DNA from 4 places in the Streptomyces roseifaciens genome. Region 4 is predicted to be linked to each of the others. Evidence: riboswitches for the same ligand, from Rfam matches in the RefSeq annotation. Region 4 holds a riboswitch; each other region holds the start of a gene.
What was found. A riboswitch is a leader RNA that binds a small molecule or an ion and turns the genes downstream of it on or off. The one in region 4 is predicted to bind cobalamin.
Positions count from the first base shown of each region.

Region 1: another riboswitch for cobalamin. It lies ahead of AS857_RS12585 (CoA-acylating methylmalonate-semialdehyde dehydrogenase); the one in region 4 lies ahead of AS857_RS29245 (ribonucleoside-diphosphate reductase subunit alpha).
Region 2: another riboswitch for cobalamin. It lies ahead of nicT (Nickel transporter NicT); the one in region 4 lies ahead of AS857_RS29245 (ribonucleoside-diphosphate reductase subunit alpha).
Region 3: another riboswitch for cobalamin. It lies ahead of AS857_RS21860 (cobalamin biosynthesis protein); the one in region 4 lies ahead of AS857_RS29245 (ribonucleoside-diphosphate reductase subunit alpha).

Region 1 covers NZ_LNBE01000003.1:1,576,942-1,582,552, forward strand. Annotated here, with positions in the region: gene AS857_RS12575 (enoyl-CoA hydratase/isomerase family protein) at 1-474, opposite strand, end outside; gene AS857_RS12580 (acyl-CoA dehydrogenase family protein) at 471-1,619, opposite strand; gene AS857_RS12585 (CoA-acylating methylmalonate-semialdehyde dehydrogenase) at 1,625-3,124, opposite strand; cobalamin riboswitch at 3,288-3,465, opposite strand; gene AS857_RS12590 (short-chain fatty acyl-CoA regulator family protein) at 3,506-4,915, opposite strand; gene aceA (isocitrate lyase) at 5,277-5,611, shown strand, end outside.
Region 2 covers NZ_LNBE01000003.1:902,603-908,213, reverse strand. Annotated here, with positions in the region: gene AS857_RS09800 (alpha/beta hydrolase) at 1-1,048, shown strand, start outside; gene AS857_RS09795 (MFS transporter) at 1,160-2,365, shown strand; gene nicT (Nickel transporter NicT) at 2,462-3,580, opposite strand; cobalamin riboswitch at 3,612-3,828, opposite strand; gene AS857_RS09785 (FAD binding domain-containing protein) at 3,910-5,148, opposite strand; gene AS857_RS09780 (APC family permease) at 5,319-5,611, shown strand, end outside.
Region 3 covers NZ_LNBE01000004.1:1,063,644-1,069,254, forward strand. Annotated here, with positions in the region: gene AS857_RS21855 (cobyric acid synthase) at 1-1,074, opposite strand, end outside; gene AS857_RS21860 (cobalamin biosynthesis protein) at 1,104-2,069, opposite strand; cobalamin riboswitch at 2,198-2,317, opposite strand; gene AS857_RS21865 (hypothetical protein) at 2,694-2,924, opposite strand; gene AS857_RS21870 (inorganic phosphate transporter) at 2,944-4,188, opposite strand; gene AS857_RS21875 (class II aldolase/adducin family protein) at 4,327-4,977, shown strand; gene AS857_RS21880 (alpha/beta hydrolase) at 5,417-5,611, shown strand, end outside.
Region 4 covers NZ_LNBE01000004.1:2,680,449-2,686,059, reverse strand. Annotated here, with positions in the region: gene AS857_RS29260 (Gfo/Idh/MocA family protein) at 1-516, opposite strand, end outside; gene AS857_RS29255 (DUF3311 domain-containing protein) at 677-934, shown strand; gene mctP (monocarboxylate uptake permease MctP) at 931-2,556, shown strand; adenosylcobalamin-variant (AdoCbl-variant) riboswitch at 2,784-2,884, shown strand; gene AS857_RS29245 (ribonucleoside-diphosphate reductase subunit alpha) at 3,057-5,444, shown strand; gene AS857_RS29240 (ribonucleotide-diphosphate reductase subunit beta) at 5,444-5,611, shown strand, end outside.

The DNA.
Region 1 (5,611 bases), on a different contig from region 4:
GGCCAGCCCGAGCAGGTACGTGCCGCCGACGTCGGGGACGAAGCCGATGCCCGTCTCGGGCATGGCCACGCGCGAGCGCTCGGTGACGATCCGCACGCTGCCGTGCGCGGAGACGCCGACCCCGCCGCCCATGACGATGCCGTCCATGACGGCCACGTACGGCTTGGGGTAGCGGGCGATCAGGGCGTTGAGCCGGTACTCGTCCCGCCAGAAGTCCGCCGACGCCGACCCTCCGGTACGCGCGTCCTCGTGGATGGACCGGATGTCGCCGCCCGCGCACAGCCCCCGCTCGCCCGCCCCGGTGACGACCACCGTCTCGACGGCGGGGTCCTTCTCCCATTCGGCCAGGGCCTCGTCGATGCAGCGCACCATGGAGTGGGTGAGGGCGTTGAGGGCCTTCGGGCGGTTGAGGGTGACGTACGCCGCGCGCCCCTCGGTGCGCAGCAGGACGCTGTCGGTGCCGTCCGCCGTCATCGCACGGCCTCCGTGAGTCCGCGGGCCACGATCAGGCGCATGATCTCGTTCGTTCCTTCCAGGATCCGGTGCACCCTGAGATCGCGGACGATCTTCTCGATGCCGTATTCGCTGAGGTAGCCGTAGCCGCCGTGCAGCTGGAGGGCGCTGTCGGCCACCGCGTAGCCGGTGTCGGTGGCGAACCGCTTGGCCATCGCGCACAGCTGTGCGGCCTGCGGGAGGCCCTGGTCCAGGGCGTCCGCCGCCTGGCGGACGAGCGCCCTGGCGGCCGCCAGCTCGGTCGCCATGTCGGCGAGCCTGAACTGCAGGGCCTGCGCGTCGAGCAGCGGGGCCCCGAACGCCTCGCGGTCCGCGAGGTACGCCAGGCTGCGGTGGAGCGCGCTCTGCGCCCCGCCGAGGGAGCAGGCGGCGATGCCGAGCCGGCCGCCGTTGAGCCCGTGCATGGCGATGCGGAAGCCGTCGCCCTCGGCGCCGAGCCGGCGGCCGGCCGGGATGCGCACGCCGTCGAGGACCACCTGGCGGGTGGGCTGGGCGTTCCAGCCCATCTTCTTCTCGTCGGGGCCGAAGGACAGCCCGGGGTCGTCGCGTTCGACGACGAAGGCCGTGACGCCCCGGGGCCCGGGCTCGCCGGTGCGGGCCATGACGATGTAGACCTGCGAGGTGCCGGCGCCGGAGATGAACTGCTTGACGCCCGTGAGGACGTAGTGGTCGCCGTCGCGCCGGGCGCGCGTGCGCAGTGCGGCCGCGTCGGATCCGGCGCCCGGTTCGGTGAGGCAGTAGCTGCCCAGGAAGTCCATGGAGCACAACGCCGGGAGCAGGCGGGCGCGCTGGGCCTCGTCGCCGTAGCGGTCGATCATCCAGGCGACCATGTTGTGGATGGAGAGGTAGCCGGCGATCGAGGGGCAGCCGGTGGCCAGGGTCTCGAAGACGACGACGCCGTCGGAGCGGGTCAGTCCGGAGCCCCCGGAGGACTCGCGGACGTAGACGCCGCCGAGCCCCAGGTCCGCGCCCTTGCGCAGGACGTCGACGGGGAAGTGCTTGCCCTGGTCCCAGGCGACGGCGTGCGGGGCGAGGTGTTCCTCGGCGAAGTCGAGCGTCGTCTCGGCGATCGCGAGCTGCTCGCCGGAGAGCATGGTGCCGGTCATCGCCGTCATCGCATCGTGGGGATGGTGAAGCTCGCGCCCTCCTTGACCCCGGAGGGCCAGCGCGAGGTGACGGTCTTGGTACGGGTGTAGAAGCGGATCGCGTCCGGCCCGTGCTGGTTGAGGTCGCCGAAGCCGGAGCGCTTCCAGCCGCCGAAGGTGTGGTACGCCACCGGTACGGGGATGGGCACGTTGACGCCGACCATGCCGGTGTTCACCCGCCGGGTGAAGTCCCGGGCGGTGTCCCCGTCCCGGGTGAAGATCGCCACGCCGTTGCCGTACGGGTGCTCGCTGGGCAGCCGCAGGGCCTCCTCGTAGCCGGCGGCGCGGACGACGCAGAGCACCGGTCCGAAGATCTCCTCCCGGTAGATCCGCATGCCGGTGGAGACGCGGTCGAAGAGCGTGGCCCCGGCGAAGAAGCCGTTCTCGTGGCCGGGCAGGACGAAGCCGCGCCCGTCGACGACCAGTTCGGCGCCCTCCGTGGTGCCGATGTCCACGTAGCGGCGCACGCGGTCGAGGGCGTCCCGGCTCACCAGCGGGCCGAAGTCGGCGTCCGGGTCGTCGGAGCGGCCGATGCGCAGCGCGCCGATGCGCTCCTTGAGCTTGGCGACCAGGGCGTCGGCGGTCTCCTCGCCGACGGGGACGGCCACGGAGATCGCCATGCAGCGCTCGCCCGCCGACCCGTACCCGGCGCCGATCAGGGCGTCCGCGGCCTGGTCGAGGTCGGCGTCCGGCATCACGATCATGTGGTTCTTGGCACCGCCGAAGCACTGGGCGCGCTTGCCGCGGGCGGCCGCGGTGGCGTAGATGTGCGCCGCGATCGGCGTGGATCCGACGAAGCCGACGGCCTGGACCCTGGGGTCCTCCAGCAGGGTCTCGACGGCCTCCTTGCCGCCGTTGACCACGTTGAACACGCCCGGGGGCAGGCCCGCTTCGAGGAAGAGCTCCGCGAGCCGCAGCGGTACGGACGGGTCGCGCTCGGAGGGCTTGAGGACGAAGGCGTTCCCGCAGGCGATCGCGGGCGCGGCCTTCCACAGCGGGATCATCGCGGGGAAGTTGAAGGGGGTGATGCCGGCGGTGACGCCGAGGGGGCCGCGCAGCGAGTGGACGTCGATGCCCGTGCCCGCGTTGTCCGTGAACTCGCCCTTGAGCAGGTGCGGGATTCCGGCGGCGAACTCGACGACCTCCAGGCCGCGCTGGATGTCGCCGTGGGCGTCGGCGATCGTCTTGCCGTGCTCGGCCGACAACAGGCGGGCGAGGGTCTCCCGTTCGCCCTCGACCAGCTGCAGGAACCTCAGCAGGACGCGGGCCCGGCGCTGCGGGTTCCACTCGCCCCACTCCGGCTGCGAGGCCGCCGCGTCGGCGATCGCGGCCGCGGTGTCCTCGCGCCCGGCCAGGGGCACCCGGGCCTGCACGGCGCCGGTGTTGGGGTCGTACACGTCGGCGAAGAGCCCCGACGTTCCGGGGGTGTGCTTGCCGCCGATGAAATGTGTCAGTTCACGGACCATGGAAGCCTGCTCTCGTCAGGTCAGGTGAGATCCGGGGATGGGCATGGGGCTTCGCGGCTCCGCCGGGAGCTACGGGTGCGCGGACAGGTGTGCGCGCTCCGCCGGATCACCAGGGTCGTGAGTACGGACCGGTGCCATGCGTGTCTGCTCCATCCTCGTGGACAACACGGAACACCCCGCGGCCGGTATCCTGACTCCCGGATCACCGCGCGCCGCCAGCCTTCCCGACGAATGACGCATCTCGTCAGTGGCGTGCTGTCGACGGCACACTCCCCGGTCACAGTGGCGGGACCGTGCCGGAATCACACCGGCTTCCCTGCACCGCGGGCCTTGGTCACGAACATATAGTTGGACGTCCTAGTAAGTCCACCCCCGGCGTGATCACTTGTCCGCCACCGGGTACGGCACGAACGTGCTGCTGTTCTCGTCGATCGCCAGGGGGCGGCCGAGCGGGGGTACGGCCCGCTGCGGGCAGTCGAGGCGTTCGCAGATGCGGCAGCCCATGCCGATGGGCGTGGCGGCGGAGGCGTTGCCGAGGTCGAGGCCGTCGGAGTAGACGAGCCGGGAGGCGTGCCGGATCTCGCAGCCGAGCCCGATGGCGAAGGTCTTGCCGGGCTCGCCCCAGCCGCCGCGCTGGCGGGTGACGGTGCGGGCGGTCCACAAGTAGCGCTGCCCGTCCGGCATGGCGGCGATCTGCACGTGGATGCGGCCCGGGGCGGCGAAGGCCTCGTAGACGTTCCACAGCGGGCAGGTGCCGCCCGCGCGGGAGAAGTGGAAGCCGGTCGCGGACTGGCGCTTGGACATGTTGCCGGCGCGGTCGACCCGGACGAACGAGAAGGGCACGCCCCGCAGCCGCGGCCGCTGGAGCGTGCTGAGCCGGTGGCAGACGGTCTCGTAGCCGACGCCGAAGTGGTCGGTGAGCCGTTCGACGTCGTAGCGCAGCTCCTCGGCCGTCGCGTGGAAGGTGCCGTACGGCAGGATCAGCGCGGCGGCCACGTAGTTGGCGATGCCGATCCGCGCGAGCGACCACGTGGTGGAGCCCTCGTCGTAGTCCTGCGAGGCGAGCGCGGACAGCTCCCCGGCGAACTCCAGCAGGGCCAGCTGCGTGGCCATCCGGAAGGCCCGCTGGCCGGGGCGGAGCCGGCCGGAGAGGTGCAGGGTCCGGCGCTGCGGATCGTAGTGGTGCAGGCGGCCGGAGTCCGCGACGAGCTGTACGGCGTGCCGCTGCGTGAGGCGCGCGGTCAGGGCCGGGAGCACTCCGCCGGGGCGGACGCCGAGGCCGGCGGCCAGCTCCTCGGCGGCGATGTCGAGGTCGTGGAGGTAGTTCTGGCGGCGGTAGAAGAACTCCCGGATCTCCTCGTGGGGGGAGCGGGGTGAGGCCGGGCCGGTGCCGCCGCTCCCGCCCCGGCCGTCCGCGGCCTCCGCCAGGCGCTCGGTCAGGGCCTGGTTGCGGCGGCCGAGATCGATCAGGACGGCGGCGACCGCGGGCAGGCGGGAGGCGAGTTCGGACAGGTCCGACGGGGAGACCCGGGCGCCGGCGATCTCGTCGGCGAGTGCTTCCCGCAGGTCGGCGAGGACGCGGGTGGTGCCGGTCTCGGAGAAGAAGGCGGGGTCGATGCCGAACGCCTCGGTCAGGCGCAGCAGGACGGGGACGGTCAGCGGCCGGGAGTCGTGCTCCATCTGGTTCAGGTAGCTCGGGGATATGGCCAGGACGCGGGCGAACTCGGCCTGGCTGAGCCGCCGTTCCTCGCGCAGCCTGCGCAGCCGGGCTCCCGCATACGTCTTGCTCACCGTCGACTCCTGTCCGCGTTCCGATGGGATGCGATGGGAATTGAACCTTGGGAATTGAACCTTCGCAGACTTGGCGGAACGTGCGGAGAAGATTCGCAACACTTGGCAGAAGGCCACGCTTGATGGCACGCAGTGCCACTGCCAGAGTCGTGATGCGGCCCGACGGAACCCAGCCGGAGCCAAGGCGGAACTCAGCCGGAACCACGGCGGGCAAGCCTTTGCGCACCCGGGCGAGGCACGGCGGGCCATGACGTTCCAGGGGGAGCGGCTTCCCTTCGCAGGATTGACAGAACTTCGCAGTATCGACAGAACTTCGACGCGGTCCAGGACACGGTCCGGAGCGCGACACCGGGAGACGATCATGGCGCAGGCACAGACGGCGGCGGAAGCACTCGCACAGCGGTGGGCAACGGACCCCCGCTGGAAGGGCATCGAGCGCACCTACAGCGCGGAGGACGTCGTCCAGCTGTCCGGCAGCGTCCGCGAGGAGCACACGCTGGCCCGCCGCGGCGCCGAGCGCCTGTGGCGGCAGCTGCACGAGCGCGACTACATCCACGCGCTCGGCGCCCTCACGGGCGGCCAGGCCGTGCAGATGGTGCGGGCCGGCCTGCAGGCGATCTACCTGTCCGGCTGGCAGGTCGCCGCCGACGCCAACCAGGCCGGGCACACCTACCCCGACCAGAGCCTCTACCCCGC
Region 2 (5,611 bases), on a different contig from region 4:
GGCGCCCGCACCCGACCCCGTCCCGCGCGACCGCTCCGCCGAGCGGGAGCACCTCGCCTCCCTGCGCAGCCTCGCCGGTGACTGCGCGGCGGGCGCGGGGCCCGCCCTGCCGCACCTTTCGACGGAGGAGACCGCCCGCGACATGGACGCCATCCGCGCGGCTCTCGGCGAGGGGCGCACCGGATTCCTCGGCGTCTCCTACGGCAGCTACCTCGGCGCGGCCTACGCGGCCCTGTTCCCGCAGCGCGTGGGCCCGATGGTGCTGGACAGCGTCGTCGGCCCGGAGGACTGGTACGCCTTCGACCTCCGCCAGGCCGGGGCCCTGCTGCGGCAGCGCGCGACCCTGCTGGAGTGGCTGGCCGCCCACCACGAGCGGTTCGGGCTCGGCAGCACGGCGGGAGCGGTCCGCGGGGCGTACGAGCGGGTGCGGGCCGGGCTCGCGGCCCGGCCCGTGGACGGCTTCGGGCCCGCCGAGTTCGACCGCGCGGTCTACCGGGCGCTCGGCCGCACCGAGCGCTGGGCGCCCCTCGGCGACGGGCTGCGCACCTACCTGCGCGACGGCACGGTCGGCGGCCTGCGCCCCGCGGCCCCCTTCGACGGCCCGGACTCCCGTACGTACGAGGCCGCCAACCGCACCGTGAAGTGCGCCGACGGCCCCGGTCCCGCACCCGGGCGGGTCGTCGCCGACCTCCGCCGGCTGCGCCGCCTCGACCCGCTGCCCGTCCTGACCGGCATCGAGGCGTCGGCCTGCGCGTACTGGCACCACCGCCCGCACAGCCGCACGCGCCTCGGCAGCCCGGCCGCTCCCCCGGTCCTGCTCGTCGCTTCGCAGCACGACCCCGTCACCCCGGTCGAGGGCGCCCGGGCCATGCAGCGCGTGCTGCCCGGATCCAGGCTGGTCACGCTGGAGAACGACTACTCGCACGGCGTCTTCGCCAGCCGGGGCAACGCGTGCGTGGACGACGCCGTGGCCGCCTATCTGGTGGACGGCACGGTGCCCGGCGGGGATCTGCGCTGCCAGGGTCCGGGCCTGCCGGAAATCCCTTGACGGCCGACGTGTTACGTATAACCATTCCCTCGTGATCTCACCCACGCGAGCGGCAACGCCGGACATGGCCACCCAGTGGCCGAGGGAGTCGACGAGCGGCGAGGATTCCCCATGAGCTACGCGGACCTGCTGCGCGGCCCCCACGTGACCAGGCTGCTCCTGGGGACCCTCGTCGGGCGGCTGCCGAGCGCGATGGCTTCGGTCGCCGTGCCGCTGGCCCTCCGTCAGGCGGGGGCTTCGTACGGGTTCGTGGGCGTGGCCGTGGGGGTGTTCGCCATCGCCTCCGCGATCGGCGGCCCGCTGCTGGGCCGTCTCGTGGACCGGGCGGGCCAGCCGCTCGTCCTGCTGCCCACGGCCCTCGTGGCGGCCGTGGGCTTCGCGGTCGTGGCGATCGCGCCCGGCAGCCGCACGGCCGTCCTGGCCGGAGTCGCGCTCGCCGGAGCGGCGACGCCGCCGCTGGAGCCGTGCCTGCGGGCCCTGTGGCCGGACATCGTCGCGCCCGGGAAGCTGGAGGCGGCCTACGCCCTGGACTCCGCCTCGCAGGAACTGGTCTTCGTCGGCGGGCCCCTGGTGGTGGCCGGCGGCGTGGCCGTCGCCTCGCCCGGGGCGGCGCTGTGGGCCGGTGCGCTCCTGGGCATCGCCGGAGTGCTCGTCGTCGCCACCGCCCCGCCCGCCCGGGTCTGGAAGGCGCCCGCCCGCTCCGGCGACCGGCTCGGCCCGCTGCGCAGCCGCGGCCTGGTCGTGCTGCTCACGGGCCTCACGGGCGCGGGCGTCGCCATCGGCACGCTCAACGTCCTCGTCGTCCACTACGCGGAGGACCACCGGCTGCCCGGCGGCGCCCCCACGCTCCTCGCGCTCAACGCCCTCGGCGCGCTGATCGGCGGGCTGGCCTACGGGGCCGTGCGCCACTGGCGGGTGGCGCCGCCGCGCCGGACGCTGCTGCTGATGCTGGGGCTCACGGCCGGGTACGGGCTGCTGTGCCTGCTGCCCGCGCCGCCGCTCATGGCCGGCCTGATGATCCTCACCGGCCTGTTCCTCGCGCCCGTGCTCACCGTCGTGTTCGTGCTGGTGGGCGAGCTCGCCCCGGCGGGCACCGTCACCGAGGCGTTCGCCTGGCTGGTGACCCTGATGACGGCGGGCGTGGCGCTGGGGTCGGCCGTCGTCGGCACGGTGCTGGAGACGGCCGGGCCCACGTGGGCCGCGTCGTGCGGGGTCGCCGGGCTCGCCGTGGGCGCCCTGGTGATCCTCGCCGGGCAGGCGCACCTCGTCCCGGCGGCGCGGGAGGAGGCCGAGGAGGCGCCCGCCCGCGCCGTCTGAGCCGGTCCGGTCCCGCGATCGGCTACGGCCCCGCGGTCAGGCCCGGTGCCGCGATCGGGTACGGGCCCGGCCCCGCCGGGACCGGGCCCGCCGGCGTCAGCTCTCGGCCGCGGCCTGCGTGCGGGCCGCCCAGCGCTGTTCGACCTTGCCGAAGCGCCAGTAGCCGAGGGCCGCCGCCCACACCACCACGAACAGGCCGACGATGACGAAGCCCACGTTGTCGAGGTTCAGGCCGGCGATCCAGCCGGTCACCGCGTCGTCCAGCCCCAGCTTCTCGTGCAGGACGCCGACCAGTTCGATGGTGCCGATGAGGAAGGCGACGGCGATGGACAGGCCGGTGATCGTGAGGTTGTAGTAGACCTTGCGGACCGGGTTGGAGAACGCCCACTGGTAGGCGAAGTTCATGAACGTGCCGTCGAGCGTGTCGAACAGGCTCATGCCCGCGGCGAACAGCAGCGGCAGGCACACGATCGCGTACCAGGGCAGGCCCGCGGCAGCGCCGCTGCCCGCCATCACCATCAGCGTGACCTCGGTGGCGGTGTCGAAGCCGAGCCCGAAGAGGAAGCCCAGGGGGTACATCTGCCCCGGCCGGGTGATGGAGCGGGTGAAGCGGCCGAGGATGCGGTTCATGAAGCCGCGCGAGTCCAGGTGCTGCTCCAGCTCCTTCTCGTCGTAGCGGCCCTCGCGCATGGCGCGGAAGATGCGCAGGATGCCGGCGAGGGCGACGAGGTTGAGCGCGGCGATGAGGTAGAGGAAGCCGCCGGAGACCGTCGTGCCGACGACGCCCAGGGTCTGGTGGGCCGTGGACTCCTCGTCCATCAGCCGCCCGGCGAGCTGGGTGCCGCCGGCCACCAGGGCGGCCATCGCGACGACGACGCTGGAGTGGCCGAGCGCGAACCAGAAGCCGACGGAGACCGGGCGCTTGCCGTCCGCCATGAGCTTGCGGGTGGTGTTGTCGATGGCGGCGATGTGGTCGGCGTCGAAGGCGTGCCGCATGCCGAGGGTGTAGGCGGTGATGCCGAGCCCGACCCCGTAGACCTTCGAGCCGACGGTGTAGTGGTTGGGGACGACGAGCAGGTAGAGCACGCCGAACGCGACGACGTGCAGGGCGGCTATGACGGCCAGCAGACCGGCGGTCCGCACGGTGTCCTCGCGGCGCCAGCGGAAGGCGGGCGCGGGACCGGGGGAACCAGGGGAATCAGCGGGAAGGGACATCTTGGGTTGAACGCTCCAGCACCTCGTGGACCATTTGCGAGATGCCGTGGCCGGTCTCCTGGCTTACGGGTCCGTTCGCGCCCGTCCCCGCCTTCCCGGCAGCCGGCTGCGGCCAGTGGCTCCGCGCGCCCTGGGAGCGCGCGGAACGGGACGGTCACTCCCCGATCACAGTGGCGAGGGCCGCTCCGGACTGGGACCACGAAGGCCCGTCACCGGTCTTCCCGAACACCACGGCCGGGCCACCCTAGCGGTTGTGCACAGGTTCTGCAGTTGCAAACCTCTCGCAATCGACGGTGGCGCTCGGCGGCGTCCTCCTGCTCCGGCCGCCGCTACCGGCGCGGCTCCCCGCCCCGCTCCCCGAGCGACCGCCCGCCGAAGTCCCGCCCGCCGTCGGCCGCCTGCCGCCACCAGTCCTCCAGCGCGCCCTGGTCCAGCGCGGCCCAGGCGGGCGTGGCCTGCACCTGCGCCCGGCCCAGTCTGCGGCCGAGATCGACGATCGCGCGGCCGGCCGGCGCCCGCGCGGCGTCGTACGCGGCCACGGCCCCGGCCCAGCTCCCGGCCGACGCCAGGCAGTGCTCCAGCACCGTGGCGTCCTGCAGCGCCTTGACGGCCCCGCTGCCCGAATGCGGCCGGGCGACCGCCGCCGCGTCCCCCACGAGCACGAGCCGGCCCTCCCCGTAGCGCGGCACGCACAGGTCATGAACGGGTTGGACGTAGGTGGCGTCCTTCGGGGTGCGCCGGACGAGCTCCTGCCAGTACGGCGGGAAGTGCGCGTCCACGACGGCGCGGTGCTGCGCCGTCAGCCCGTCGGGCACGCGGCTCGGCGGGAGGCCGGCCGCGGCCTCCAGGGACAAGGTGTGGGCGGGGTCGTCGGGAACGCAGTAGAAGACCCAGTTGGCGCTGGTGCCGGTGCCGCCGGGGCCGGGGATGCGGTAGACGATCATGTGGCCGCCCGGGAAGGCGACGGTGGCGGCCTCGTCGCGCGCCCACGCCTCCGCAGGCCCCGGCAGGTCCGCCTCGGGGAGCGCGCCGCGCCACGCCACGTATCCGGAGTAACGGGGCACGGTCGCGGCCCGCGTTGCGGCCCGCACGGCCGAGCGGTAGCCGTCGGCGCCGACCACGAGGTCGAAGCGCTCCTCCCGGCCCCCGGCCAGCTGCAGGACGGCGCCGTCCGGCCCGGGCACCACCCGCTCGACCGCGGTGCCGCGCTCGTAGGCGACGGAGGACGGCACGCGCGCACGCAGCTCGCTCCAGAGCGACCCCCAGTTGTACGAACGGAACCCGAACGGCAGTGCGCCCACCCGCCGCCCGGCCCGGCTGCCCGCGTCCCGGACGATCCAGGGGCGCGAGGTCAGCCGCACCCACGGAATGGCCGGGTCCAGGTATCCGGCCGCCTCCAGCTCCGCGTACCGCCGGTCGTGGACGGCCAGGCCCACGCCCCGGTCCTGCAGCCCGCCGGCCGCCCGCTCGTACACCACGACCTCGCCGGCGCCCGCCCGCGCCGCGGCGAGCGCCGCCGCGCACCCCGCGATGGACCCGCCCACGACCGCTATCCGCCCTGCCGACATCTCCCACCCCTTCGGTCACTGCCGTTGCGAACGGAACCTACCCGGTCGGCCGGTCGGCAGTACCGGCGTGTCGGAACGGTGGACGGTTGCGACACGCCGGTGCTACCAGTGCATTGGACGGACAATCAGGTCAGCCGGACCCCGTCCGGCGCGAGAAAGGGCCGACCTCAATGGCAGAGACGGATCCACCGCCGGACGAGCGCGTCGGCTTCGTGCGCCGCATCGGACTGTTCCAGGCCACCGCCATCAACATGAGCCAGATGTGCGGCATCGGCCCCTTCGTCACCATCCCCCTCATGGTCGCGGCCTTCGGCGGCCCGCAGGCCGTCATCGGCTTCGTCGCGGGCGCGGTGCTGGCCCTGGCCGACGGGCTGATCTGGGCCGAGCTCGGCGCCTCGCTGCCCGGCGCCGGCGGCAGCTACGTCTATCTGCGCCAGGCCTTCCAGTACCGCACCGGGAAGCT
Region 3 (5,611 bases), 1.6 Mb from region 4:
CCGGGACTCCACCTCGTCCTCGATCCGCTCGCCCAGTACCTGGAAGCCGCCGCAGATGCCCAGGACCGGGCGGCCCTCGGCGGCGCGCCGGGCCAGCGCGTCCGCGAGCCCGCGCTCGCGCAGCCAGGCCAGCGCCCGTACCGTCCCGCGCGTCCCCGGCACGACCACCAGGTCCGCGTCGGCGAGCTCCTCGGGGCGGTCCACGAAGCGGACGACCACGCCCGGCTCGGCGGCCAGCGCGTCCACGTCCGTGAAGTTGGACATCAGCGGCACCGCGCACACCGCGACCCGCAGCACGTCCGCCCCGTGCGGCGGGGCCACCACCGACTCCCGTACGGCGCCGCGCAGCGAGACGCGCAGGCCGTCCTCCTCGTCGATGCCCAGGCCGTGCGCGAACGGCAGGACGCCGAACGTCCGCCGGCCCGTCAGCTCGTACAGCATGTCCAGGCCGGGCTCCAGCAGCGTCACGTCGCCCCGGAACTTGTTGACGACGTAACCCGCTATCAGCTCCTGGTCCTCGGGCGAGAGCAGGGCCGTCGTGCCGAAGAACGACGCGAAGACGCCGCCGCGGTCGATGTCGCCGACCACGACCACGGGCAGCCGGGCCGCCCGGGCGATGCCCATGTTGACGATGTCGCTGCGCCGCAGGTTGATCTCGGCCGGGCTGCCGGCGCCCTCGCAGATCACCGCGTCGTGCGTGCGCCGCAGCTCCTCCAGGCACTCCGTCACCGTGCCGAACAGCTGCTCCTGGCGGCCCGCGTGATAGCCGCGCGCGCTGAGCTCGCCCACCGGCTTGCCCATCAGCACGACCTGGCTGCTGCGGTCGCCGCCCGGTTTGAGCAGCACGGGGTTCATGAGGGCGCTCGGCTCCACGCGGGCCGCGGCCGCCTGCATGGCCTGGGCCCGGCCTATCTCCGCGCCCTCGCGCGTGACGAACGAGTTGAGCGACATGTTCTGCGCCTTGAACGGCGCGACCTTGACGCCCTTGCGGGACAGCCAGCGGCAGATGCCGGCCGTCACCACGCTCTTGCCCGCGTCCGAGGTGGTGCCGGCCACCAGCAGGCCCCCGCCCAGCGGGCCCGCGGGCCCGCTCCTGTCAGCCGTCACCGGCTCCTCCTCCGTGCGTACCGTGCGAAGTTTCCGACAGAGAGCCTGCCCACCACGGCCGTTCCCAGGGCCAGCAGGGACACCCGGCGCGAAAGGCGTACCGCGCGTTCGATGTCGTCCGTCGCCACCGGGCGGTTCTCCGCCCCCAGCACGGGACGGTGCTCGACGCGGCCCGCGTACGCGAGGGTGCCGCCGAGGCGCACGCCGAGGGCGCCGGCGAACGCGGCCTCCACGGGGCCCGCGTTGGGGCTGGGGTGACGGGACGCGTCCCGCCGGACCACCCGCCAGGCGCCGCGCGGATCCGGGCCCGCGAGGACGGCGAGGGCCGCGGTGAGGCGGGCGCCGGGCCAGCCGGCGACGTCGTCGAGACGGGCCGAGGCCCAGCCGAAGCGGCGGTATCGGGGCGACTTGTGGCCCACCATCGCGTCCAGCGTGTTCACCGCCCGGAAGCCCACCAGCCCCGGCACGCCCCCCAGGGCGCCCCACACCAGCGCGCCGACGACGGCGTCGGAGGTGTTCTCGGCCACGGACTCCACGACGGCGCGCGCGATCTGCTGCCCGTCCAGGGCCTGCGGGTCGCGCCCGCACAGGTGCGGCAGGCGCTCGCGGGCGACGTCCTCGTCGCCGGCGGCGAGCGCGCCGCCGATGGCGCGGGCCTCGCGGCCCAGGGAGGTGCCCCCGAGCACGGCCCAGGTGGCGGCGGCGGTCAGGGCGATGCCGGCGGGGCGGGAAGCGCGTGCGGCGCGCGCCAGCAGCGCGGCACCGGCGGCGGCGCCGCCCGCGCACAGCAGGGCGTGCACGGCGCCGTGGCCGCGGTGGTCGCGCCACAGGCGTTGCTCGACGGTCTGGGCGGCGCGGCCGAACGCGGCCACGGGGTGGCCGCGGCGGGGGTCGCCCAGGACGCGGTCACCGAGGAAGCCGAGGGCGGCGCCGCACGCGAAACCGATCGGATCGGCACGCATCGGCTCAGACCGCCGTCACGCCTCGGCGGGGGGAGGGAAGTGTGCGGGGCGTTCGGTGGCGGGCGCCGGGCATGACGATGTGTCCTCACTCAGGGTCCGCGCCCTGGCTCGACGTGACCGGCGACCAGAGTCTCCTGGCTCCCGGATCCGCGCCGCCCCGGCCTTCCGGCTCGCCGCCGTGGCATCGCGTGGGGGAGACGCTCCCCGGTGACAGTGGCGGGACCGCGCCGGATTCACACCGGCTTCCTCTGCTGTCGCCGTTTGGCTCCGGAAGTCCACCATGCGCCGCGGGCGCCGTCAACTCACCTCTGACCTGGCCCGACCCGACGTTCCCGGCTGCGCCGAGCAGACCGGGAGCAGAGCACCGCCGGGCTCCGCCGTGCTGGTTGCCCGCCGTTGCGGCGGATGTTGCGTGCGGCGGGCGCGAGGGCGAGGGCGGCCCCGGCCTTTGCCGCCCGGGCCGAGGCGGAATCTTGTGCCGCCGCCGCGGCGCGCAACCGTGACGCGCCTTCCCGGCGGTGCCGTGCCGCCTGCGACACCCGAAGGTGCCTGCAACCCCCGGAGGGGAAACGCAGCGGCCGGGACCCCCATGGGGGTCCCGGCCGTCGAAGCGGGTCGTGGCGGTTACACCACGATCAGGTAGATGCCGTAACCCACGGCCGCCGCGCACAGTGCGAAGCACGCGTACGCACCGGAGCGCCGCGCGAGCGCACCCGCACCCGCCGCCGAGCCCGCCGAGCTCCCCGCACGGGGAGACGTGCCGACGATGCCGAGGGTGAAGATGCCCACCAGGCCGACCGTCACCACGAGGCTGACGCCGAAGACCTGGCCGAGGGCTGCCCAGTCGATCTGCATGCTGTTTCTTCCTTAAGCCTTAGCTCGCCGTGGCGGCGGCAGGAGCCCGCCCGGCCTCGGGGGAGGGGGAGACCGCGGCGGCCAGGGGGCCGGCCGGCGGCGGGGCGACGGCCTGCAGGGCCGCGGTGACGACACCGGCCGGCTCGGCGTCGGTGCCGGCCTCGCTCGAGTCGAGGTCCTCGTGGGTGACCGGCTTGCGGCGCGAGGCCAGCCAGATCGCGCCGGAGACGGCCAGGCCGAGGACGGCGACGGCCGCGACGCCCCAGTCGCCCTGGTCGGCGAGGAGGGCGGCGCCACCGGCGACCAGGCCCGCGGCGGGCAGGGTCAGGCCCCAGGCCATGATCATGCGGCTTGCGGTCGACCAGCGGACGACGCCGCCCTTGCGGCCGAGGCCGGCGCCCATGATCGAGCCGGAGCAGACCTGGGTGGTGGAGAGGGCGAAGCCGATGTGCGAGGAGGCGAGGATCACGGTCGCGGCGCCGGTCTGCGCGGCGAAGCCCTGCGCGGGCTTGATGTCGGTGAGGCCCTTGCCGAGGGTCTGGATGATGCGCCAGCCGCCCAGGTACGTGCCGAGCGCGATGGCCAGGCCCGCGGAGACGATGACCCACATGGGCGGGTCGGCGTGCGGGGCGACGACGCCGCCGGCGACGAGGGCGAGGGTGATCACGCCCATGGTCTTCTGGGCGTCGTTGGTGCCGTGGGCGAGGGAGACCAGGGCGGCCGAGGCGATCTGGCCGGCGCGGTAGCCCTTGGCGGTCTCGCGCTCGTCGCGGCCCTTGGTGAGCCGGTAGGTGAGGCGGGTCGCGCACCAGGCGGCGATGCCGGCCACGAGCGGCGCGGCGACGGCCGGGATCAGCACCTTCATGACGACCTTGTCGGTGTTGACCGCGTCGAAGCCGACGGCGACGACCGTCGCACCGATCAGACCGCCGAAGAGGGCGTGCGAGGAGCTGGAGGGGAGCCCGGCGAGCCAGGTCAGCAGGTTCCAGACGATGGCGCCGACCAGACCGGCGAAGATCACTTCGGGTCTGATGCCGGCGGTCTCATCGATGATTCCCCCGGAGATGGTCTTGGCCACCTCGACGGACAGGAACGCCCCGACGAGGTTCAGGACCGCCGACATCGCCACCGCGGTCTTGGGCTTGAGAGCCCCGGTGGAGATGGTGGTGGCCATGGCGTTGGCCGTGTCGTGGAAGCCGTTCGTAAAGTCGAACACCAAGGCCGTGACGATCACGATCCCGATGAGAAGCGTGATGTGTTCCATTCACCCAGGCAATCAGCTCGATGGTCAGTACAGCGTGGACCGTAAAGACCCTGGGTGAACGGAAGGTGAACTGGGCCGGACCGATCAGTGACGCGAACCGGAGGTGGGGCACGAATGGCAGGACGGACGGAGGGACGGATGAGAGAGAGCGAACAGATCCGCCGGGCATGGGACGGCGTCGTCGCCACGGCCCGGCGCACCACGGCCGACGGCCTCGTGGTGGGCACCTCGGGCAACGTCTCCGCACGGGTCGGGGACGCCGTCGTCGTCACCCCGAGCGGCATCCCGTACGACCGGCTGACCCCGCGCGACCTGGTCGCCGTCGACCTGGAGGGCCGCCCGCTCCTGGGCGACCTGGCCCCCACCAGCGAGCTCCCCCTGCACCTCGCCGTCTACCGCGCCACCGGCGCCGCGGCCATCGTGCACACCCACGCCGTGCACGCCACGGCCGTCTCCACCCTCGTCGACGAGCTCCCGCTGATCCACTACATGGCCGGCGCCCTCGGGGGGCCGGTCCGCGTCGCCCCCTACGCCCTCTACGGCAGCGACGAGCTGGCCGCGCACGCCCTGGAGGCCCTCACCGGCCGCACCGGCTGCCTCCTGCGCAATCACGGAACCCTCACCTACGGCGCGAGCCTCGACCAGGCGTACGACCGCACCGCCCAGCTGGAGTGGATGTGCCGGGTCTGGCTCACCGCCTCGTCACTCCCCGGCCGCACCCCCACGCTCCTCACTCCCGCCCAGGCCGAACGAGCCGAGGAAAAACTCCGCGGCTACGGGAGGCCGTAGGCGGCCCTGGCCGCCCGGGGCCGGGGCCCGAGGTTCCGGAGGCCGGGCCCCGGTCGCCGGGGCCGTGACCTCGGCCACACCCTCCGCCGCAGCGGCGAGTAACCACCGCGGCGGAGCCCGGCGGTGCCGAGCCGACGGCGAGTCCGGCACCGCCGGGATGGCACGTCGCGGTTGCGCGCCGTGGCGGCGGGAGATTCCGGCTCGGCCCGAGCGGCGAATGCCATGGCCGCCCTCCAGCTGCCACGCAGCAAACCCCCGCCGCGACGGCGAGCAGCCACCGCGGCGGAGTCCGGCGGTGCCGAGCCGGCGGCGAGTCCGGCACCGCCGGGATGGCACGTCGCGGTTGCACGCCGCGGCGGCGGCAGGAGATTCCGGGCCCGCCGCCGGCAGGCAACCCGCCCACTGGCCGGTGTCGGCCCGGCCGCCCACACTGGGGAGCATGGGCATACGGACCACGGCGGCCGTGGCCGCCGTCACGGCTTTCGGTGCCGGTGCGGCCGCCCTGGCGGCCGGACGGTACGCCTCCGACGCCGCCCTCCGGGCTTCCCCCGGCGGGCCGCCGCCCGATCAGCCGCGGCTCGCCGTCCACGCCGTCGACGGCGACTTCATCACCCTCACCCGCCACCAGGCCTCG
Region 4 (5,611 bases):
GTCGGCGAGCACGCCGCCGCCGGCCACGGCCGGGTCGGTGCGCCAGTGCGCCGGGTGCTCCGGCTCCGGGTCGAAGGGGGCGCAGAAGGTGATCTGCACGCGCGCCGGCCCGCTCGCCGTCAGCGCCTCGCGCAACTGCCGTGCGGCCGGGCCCAGTCTGCGGTGGTACGCCACGCCTGCGCACAGCCCCGCCCGGGCCGCCTCCGCCGCCAGGACGCCCCCGCCGCTGAGCGCGCCCGCCAGGGGCTTCTCGACCAGGACGTGGCAGCCGGCGCGCAGCACGTGGAGCGCGAGGGGCACGTGCGCGGCGACGGGCGTGGCCACGTACACCGCGTCGGCGGCCGTGAGCCGGCCGAGGTCGTCGCCGCCCGCGGGCACCCCGTGCTCCGCGGCCGTGCGGGCGGCGCGCGCAGGGTCCCGCCCCCAGACGTACGCCGTCTCCTCGCCCAGGCCGCGCAGGGCCGGCAGTACATGACGCCGCACGACGTCGCCGCAGCCGGCGACCGCCCACCTCAAGACGCCTCCATGTCCATCAACTCACCATAAACGGAACGCCATTTCAACAGGCCCGATGTCGTTGTCATACCGATATGCGGACAGGGGGTGACGCCCAGCGGGCCCCTCGCCTAGATTTCCTGCGCATCACGCAGTGATCACACAGGGGGGAGTCACCACCATGACGGAACCACCGGAGGGCGGCAGGAGGGCGGTCGTCACCCTGCCCCTGGCCGTGGCGGGACTGTGTCTGGCCGTCCCGTTCGTCGCGATGCTGTGGGTCGACTCCTACGCCAGGACCGCGCCCGCCTTCATCGGCATCCCTTTCTTCTACTGGTACCAGATGCTGTGGGTGCCCGTGTCGACCCTGCTCACCGTCGTCGCCTACGTGCTCGTGCGGCGCCAGGAGCGGGCCCGCAAGGCGGGTGAGCGGCGATGAAGGACGGCGTGAACGGCGTGGCGCTCGCCGTCTTCATCTTCTTCTTCCTCGCCGTGACGGTCATGGGCTTCATGGCCTCGAAGTGGCGGCGTGCGGAGAACGCGGACAACCTCGACGAGTGGGGGCTGGGCGGCCGGTCCTTCGGTACCTGGGTCACCTGGTTCCTGCTCGGCGGCGACCTCTATACCGCGTACACCTTCGTGGCCGTCCCGGCGGCGATCTACGCGGGCGGTGCGGCCGGCTTCTTCGCGGTGCCGTACACGATCCTCTGCTACCCCCTGGTCTTCACCTTCCTGCCCCGCCTGTGGTCGGTCTCCCACAAGCACGGCTACGTGACGTCGTCGGACTTCGTCCGCGGCCGCTTCGGCTCGAAGGGCCTCTCGCTCGCCCTCGCGCTCACCGGCATCCTCGCGACGATGCCGTACATCGCGCTGCAGCTCGTCGGCATACAGGCGGTCCTGGACGTGCTGGGCGTGGGCGGCGGGTCGAACTGGTTCATGAAGGACCTGCCGCTGCTCATCGCCTTCGGCGTGCTCGCGGCCTACACCTACTCCTCCGGGCTGCGGGCGCCCGCGCTGATCGCCTTCGTCAAGGACGCGCTGATCTACATCGTGATCATCGTGGCGATCATCTACATCCCCATCAAGCTGGGCGGTTTCGACCACATCTTCAGCAAGGCGGGCGAAGCGTTCGCGGTCAAGAACCCGGAGACCGGCAAGCCGCGCGGCGCCCTGGTGAGCGGTCCGGACGCGCAGTGGGCGTACGCGACGCTCGCGCTCGGCTCGGCGATGGCGCTCTTCCTCTACCCCCACTCGGTGACCGCGGTTCTCTCCAGCAAAGGCCGCAACGTCATCCGCCGCAATACGACGATCCTGCCGCTGTACTCCCTGATGCTGGGCCTGCTCGCGATGCTCGGCTTCATGGCCATCGCCGCGGGGATCAAGGTGAAGAACGGGCAGCTCGCGATCCCGCAGCTGTTCGAGGACATGTTCCCGGACTGGTTCACGGGCGTGGCCTTCGCCGCCATCGGCATCGGCGCCCTGGTCCCGGCCGCGATCATGTCGATCGCCGCGGCGAACCTTTTCACCCGCAACATCTACAAGGACTTCATCCGGCCGGACGCCTCGCCCGGACACGAGGCGAAGGTCTCCAAGCTCGCCTCGCTGCTGGTGAAGGTCGGCGCGCTCGTCTTCGTCCTCACCATGGACAAGACCGTCGCCATCAACTTCCAGCTGCTCGGTGGCATCTGGATCCTGCAGACGGTCCCCGCGCTCGTGGGCGGGCTCTTCACCCGCTGGTTCCACCGCTGGGCCCTGCTGGCCGGCTGGGCCGCGGGCATGGGGTACGGCACCTGGAAGGCGTACGACACGCCGAGCGCGACGCAGGATCATTTCGGGAATACCAACCTCATCCCCCTTATCGGAGAAAAGGGCTATATCGGGCTCACCGCCTTCGCGCTCAATGTGATCGTCGTCATCGTCCTGACCTTCGTCCTGAAGGCGCTCCGCGTGCCGGACGGCACGGACGAGACCACGGCGGCGGACTACACGGCGGACGCCGGCGACCCCGGGGTCCGGGCCGAGCTCCCGCCGGCCACCGCAGGGGCCCCTGGAGGCCATTAGAGCGACCCTCGGCGGGGCCCTCGCCCCGCGGAGCCGACCGGGCCGTCACACCCCCCTGGAGGGGGCGTGACGGCCCTTCGCCGTGCCCCGCACCCGACCCCCCTCCGACCTGCGAACCCACCCTCAACACCGGGGCCTGATAACACATTCCGACCTATGCGCTTACCGCGCGACACAACATGTGGGGGCGCGTGCGAGGGGCGGCACTAGATGTATGCTCGTCCTCGCTGTCGTCGCAGGGGAATCCGGTGAAAATCCGGAACTGTCCCGCAACGGTGCATGTATGCCGTTAAGCCGCGCATGCAGGAGTCCGAGTACCTGCCGGCAGCACGCCCTCCACCGAGCCTGCCCTGGGCTCGGCTATGGGCGTTGAATTCGTCCGGGCCTCGCGGGTTGGGCCGACGGACGCCTACGAGGCATGCCCTGGTCCATCAGGCGTGCCCGTGCGCGACCGTCGTACCCTCCCGCCGGCCCACCCAGCCGAGCGAGGGAGAGCCTCAGTGACCATCGCGCCCGCCGATCCGGTCTCAGCGGAAGAAGCGACCGGCGGCCCCGGGACCGCGCTGCTGCGCACCCTGACCGACCTCACCGCCGACCTTCCCGCCACCGACCCCGGCAAGGTCGCCGCCGCCGCACTGCGGGGCCGGAGCGCGAACTCGGACGAGGCCGAGCTCCGCTCCCTCGCCACCGAGGCCGCCGCCGGGCTGATCGCCGAGGAGCCCGAGTACTCCAAGCTCGCCGCCCGGCTGCTCACCCGCGCGATCGCCGACGAGGCCGCCGGCCAGGGCGCCACGTCCTTCTCCGCCTCGGTCGCCGTCGGCCACCGCGAGGGCCTGATCGCGGACGACACCGCCGCCTTCGTGGCCACGCACGCCGCGCGCCTGGACGAGCTGGTCGACGAGGCCCTCCTCGGCGGCGCCGACGACCGCTTCGGCTACTTCGGCCTGCGCACCCTGCACAGCCGCTACCTGCTGCGCCACCCGATCACCCGCAACGTGATCGAGACCCCGCAGCACTTCCTGCTGCGCGTGGCCTGCGGCCTGGCCGAGGACCACTCCGAGCGCGCCGTCGCCGACGTCGCCGAGCTGTACGGCCTGACGAGCACCCTGTCGTACCTGCCGTCCTCCCCCACGCTCTTCAACTCCGGCACCCGCCACCCGCAGATGTCGTCCTGCTACCTGCTGGACTCCCCGCTGGACGAGCTGGACTCGATCTACGACCGCTACCACCAGGTGGCGCGCCTGTCGAAGCACGCCGGCGGCATCGGCCTGTCGTACAGCCGCATCCGCTCGCGCGGCTCGCTGATCCGCGGCACCAACGGCCACTCCAACGGCATCGTGCCGTTCCTGCGCACCCTCGACGCCTCCGTCGCCGCCGTCAACCAGGGCGGCCGGCGCAAGGGCGCGGCCTGCGTCTACCTCGAGACCTGGCACGCCGACATCGAGGAGTTCCTGGAGCTCCGCGACAACACCGGTGAGGAGGCCCGCCGCACCCACAACCTCAACATCGCGCACTGGATCCCGGACGAGTTCATGCGCCGCGTCGAGGCCGACGCCGAGTGGTCGCTGTTCTCCCCGGCCGACACGCCCGACCTGGTCGACCTCTACGGCGACGAGTTCGACGCCGCGTACCGCAAGTACGAGGCCGAGGGCAAGGCCGTCAAGCAGATCCCGGCCCGCGTGCTCTACGCCCGCATGATGCGCACCCTCGCGCAGACCGGCAACGGCTGGATGACGTTCAAGGACGCCGCCAACCGCACCGCCAACCAGACGGCCGAGAAGGGCGCGGTCGTCCACTCCTCGAACCTCTGCACCGAGATCCTCGAGGTCACGGACGACGGCGAGACCGCGGTCTGCAACCTGGGCTCCGTCAACCTCGCGCAGCACCTCGGCGCCGACGGCGAGATGGACTGGGAGAAGCTCGACCGCACGGTCCGCACGGCCGTCACGTTCCTCGACCGCGTCGTGGACATCAACTTCTACCCGACCGAGCAGGCCGGCAGCTCCAACAGCCGCTGGCGCCCGGTGGGCCTGGGCCTGATGGGCCTGCAGGACGTCTTCTTCCGCCTGCGCATGCCCTTCGACTCGCCCGAGGCCAAGGAGCTGTCCACCCGCATCTCCGAGCGCATCATGCTCGCGGCGTACGAGGCCTCCGCCGACCTCGCCGAGCGGCACGGCCCGCACCCGGCCTGGTCCGCGACGCGCACCGCCCGCGGCGTGCTGCACCCGGACCACTACCCCAACGCCGTCGCCGCCTGGGAGGACCGCTGGGAGGCGCTGCGCGCCCGCATCGGCGAGGTCGGCATGCGCAACTCGCTGCTGCTCGCCATCGCCCCGACGGCCACCATCGCCTCCATCGCCGGCGTGTACGAGTGCATCGAGCCGCAGGTCTCCAACCTCTTCAAGCGCGAGACGCTCTCCGGTGAGTTCCTGCAGGTCAACACCTACCTGGTGGAGGACCTCAAGAAGCTCGGCGTGTGGGACCGCGCCACCCGCGAGGCGATGACCGAGGCCAACGGCTCGGTCCAGGAGATGCGCTGGATCCCGCAGGAGGTGCGCGACCTCTACCGCACCGCCTGGGAGATCCCGCAGCGCGCCCTGATCGACATGGCCGCCTCCCGTACGCCGTACCTGGACCAGAGCCAGTCGCTGAACCTCTTCATGGCCTCGCCCACCATCGGCAAGCTCAGCTCGATGTACGCGTACGCCTGGAAGCAGGGCATCAAGACGACGTACTACCTGCGCTCGCGCCCGGCGACCCGGATCGCCCGCGCGGCGTCCGGCGGTGCCGCCGCTCCCGCCACCATCCCGGTGCAGCAGGCCGCGCCCGACGCGGACGCCATCGCCTGCTCCCTTGAGAACCCCGAGTCCTGCGAGGCATGCCAGTAATGTCGACCGAACGCCAGAAGAACCTGCTCGACCCCGGCTTCGAGCTGACGCTGCGCCCCATGCGGTACCCGGACTTCTACGACCGCTACCGCGACGCGATCAAGAACACCTGGACCGTCGAGGAGGTCGACCTCCACTCGGACGTCGCCGACCTCGCCAAGCTCTCC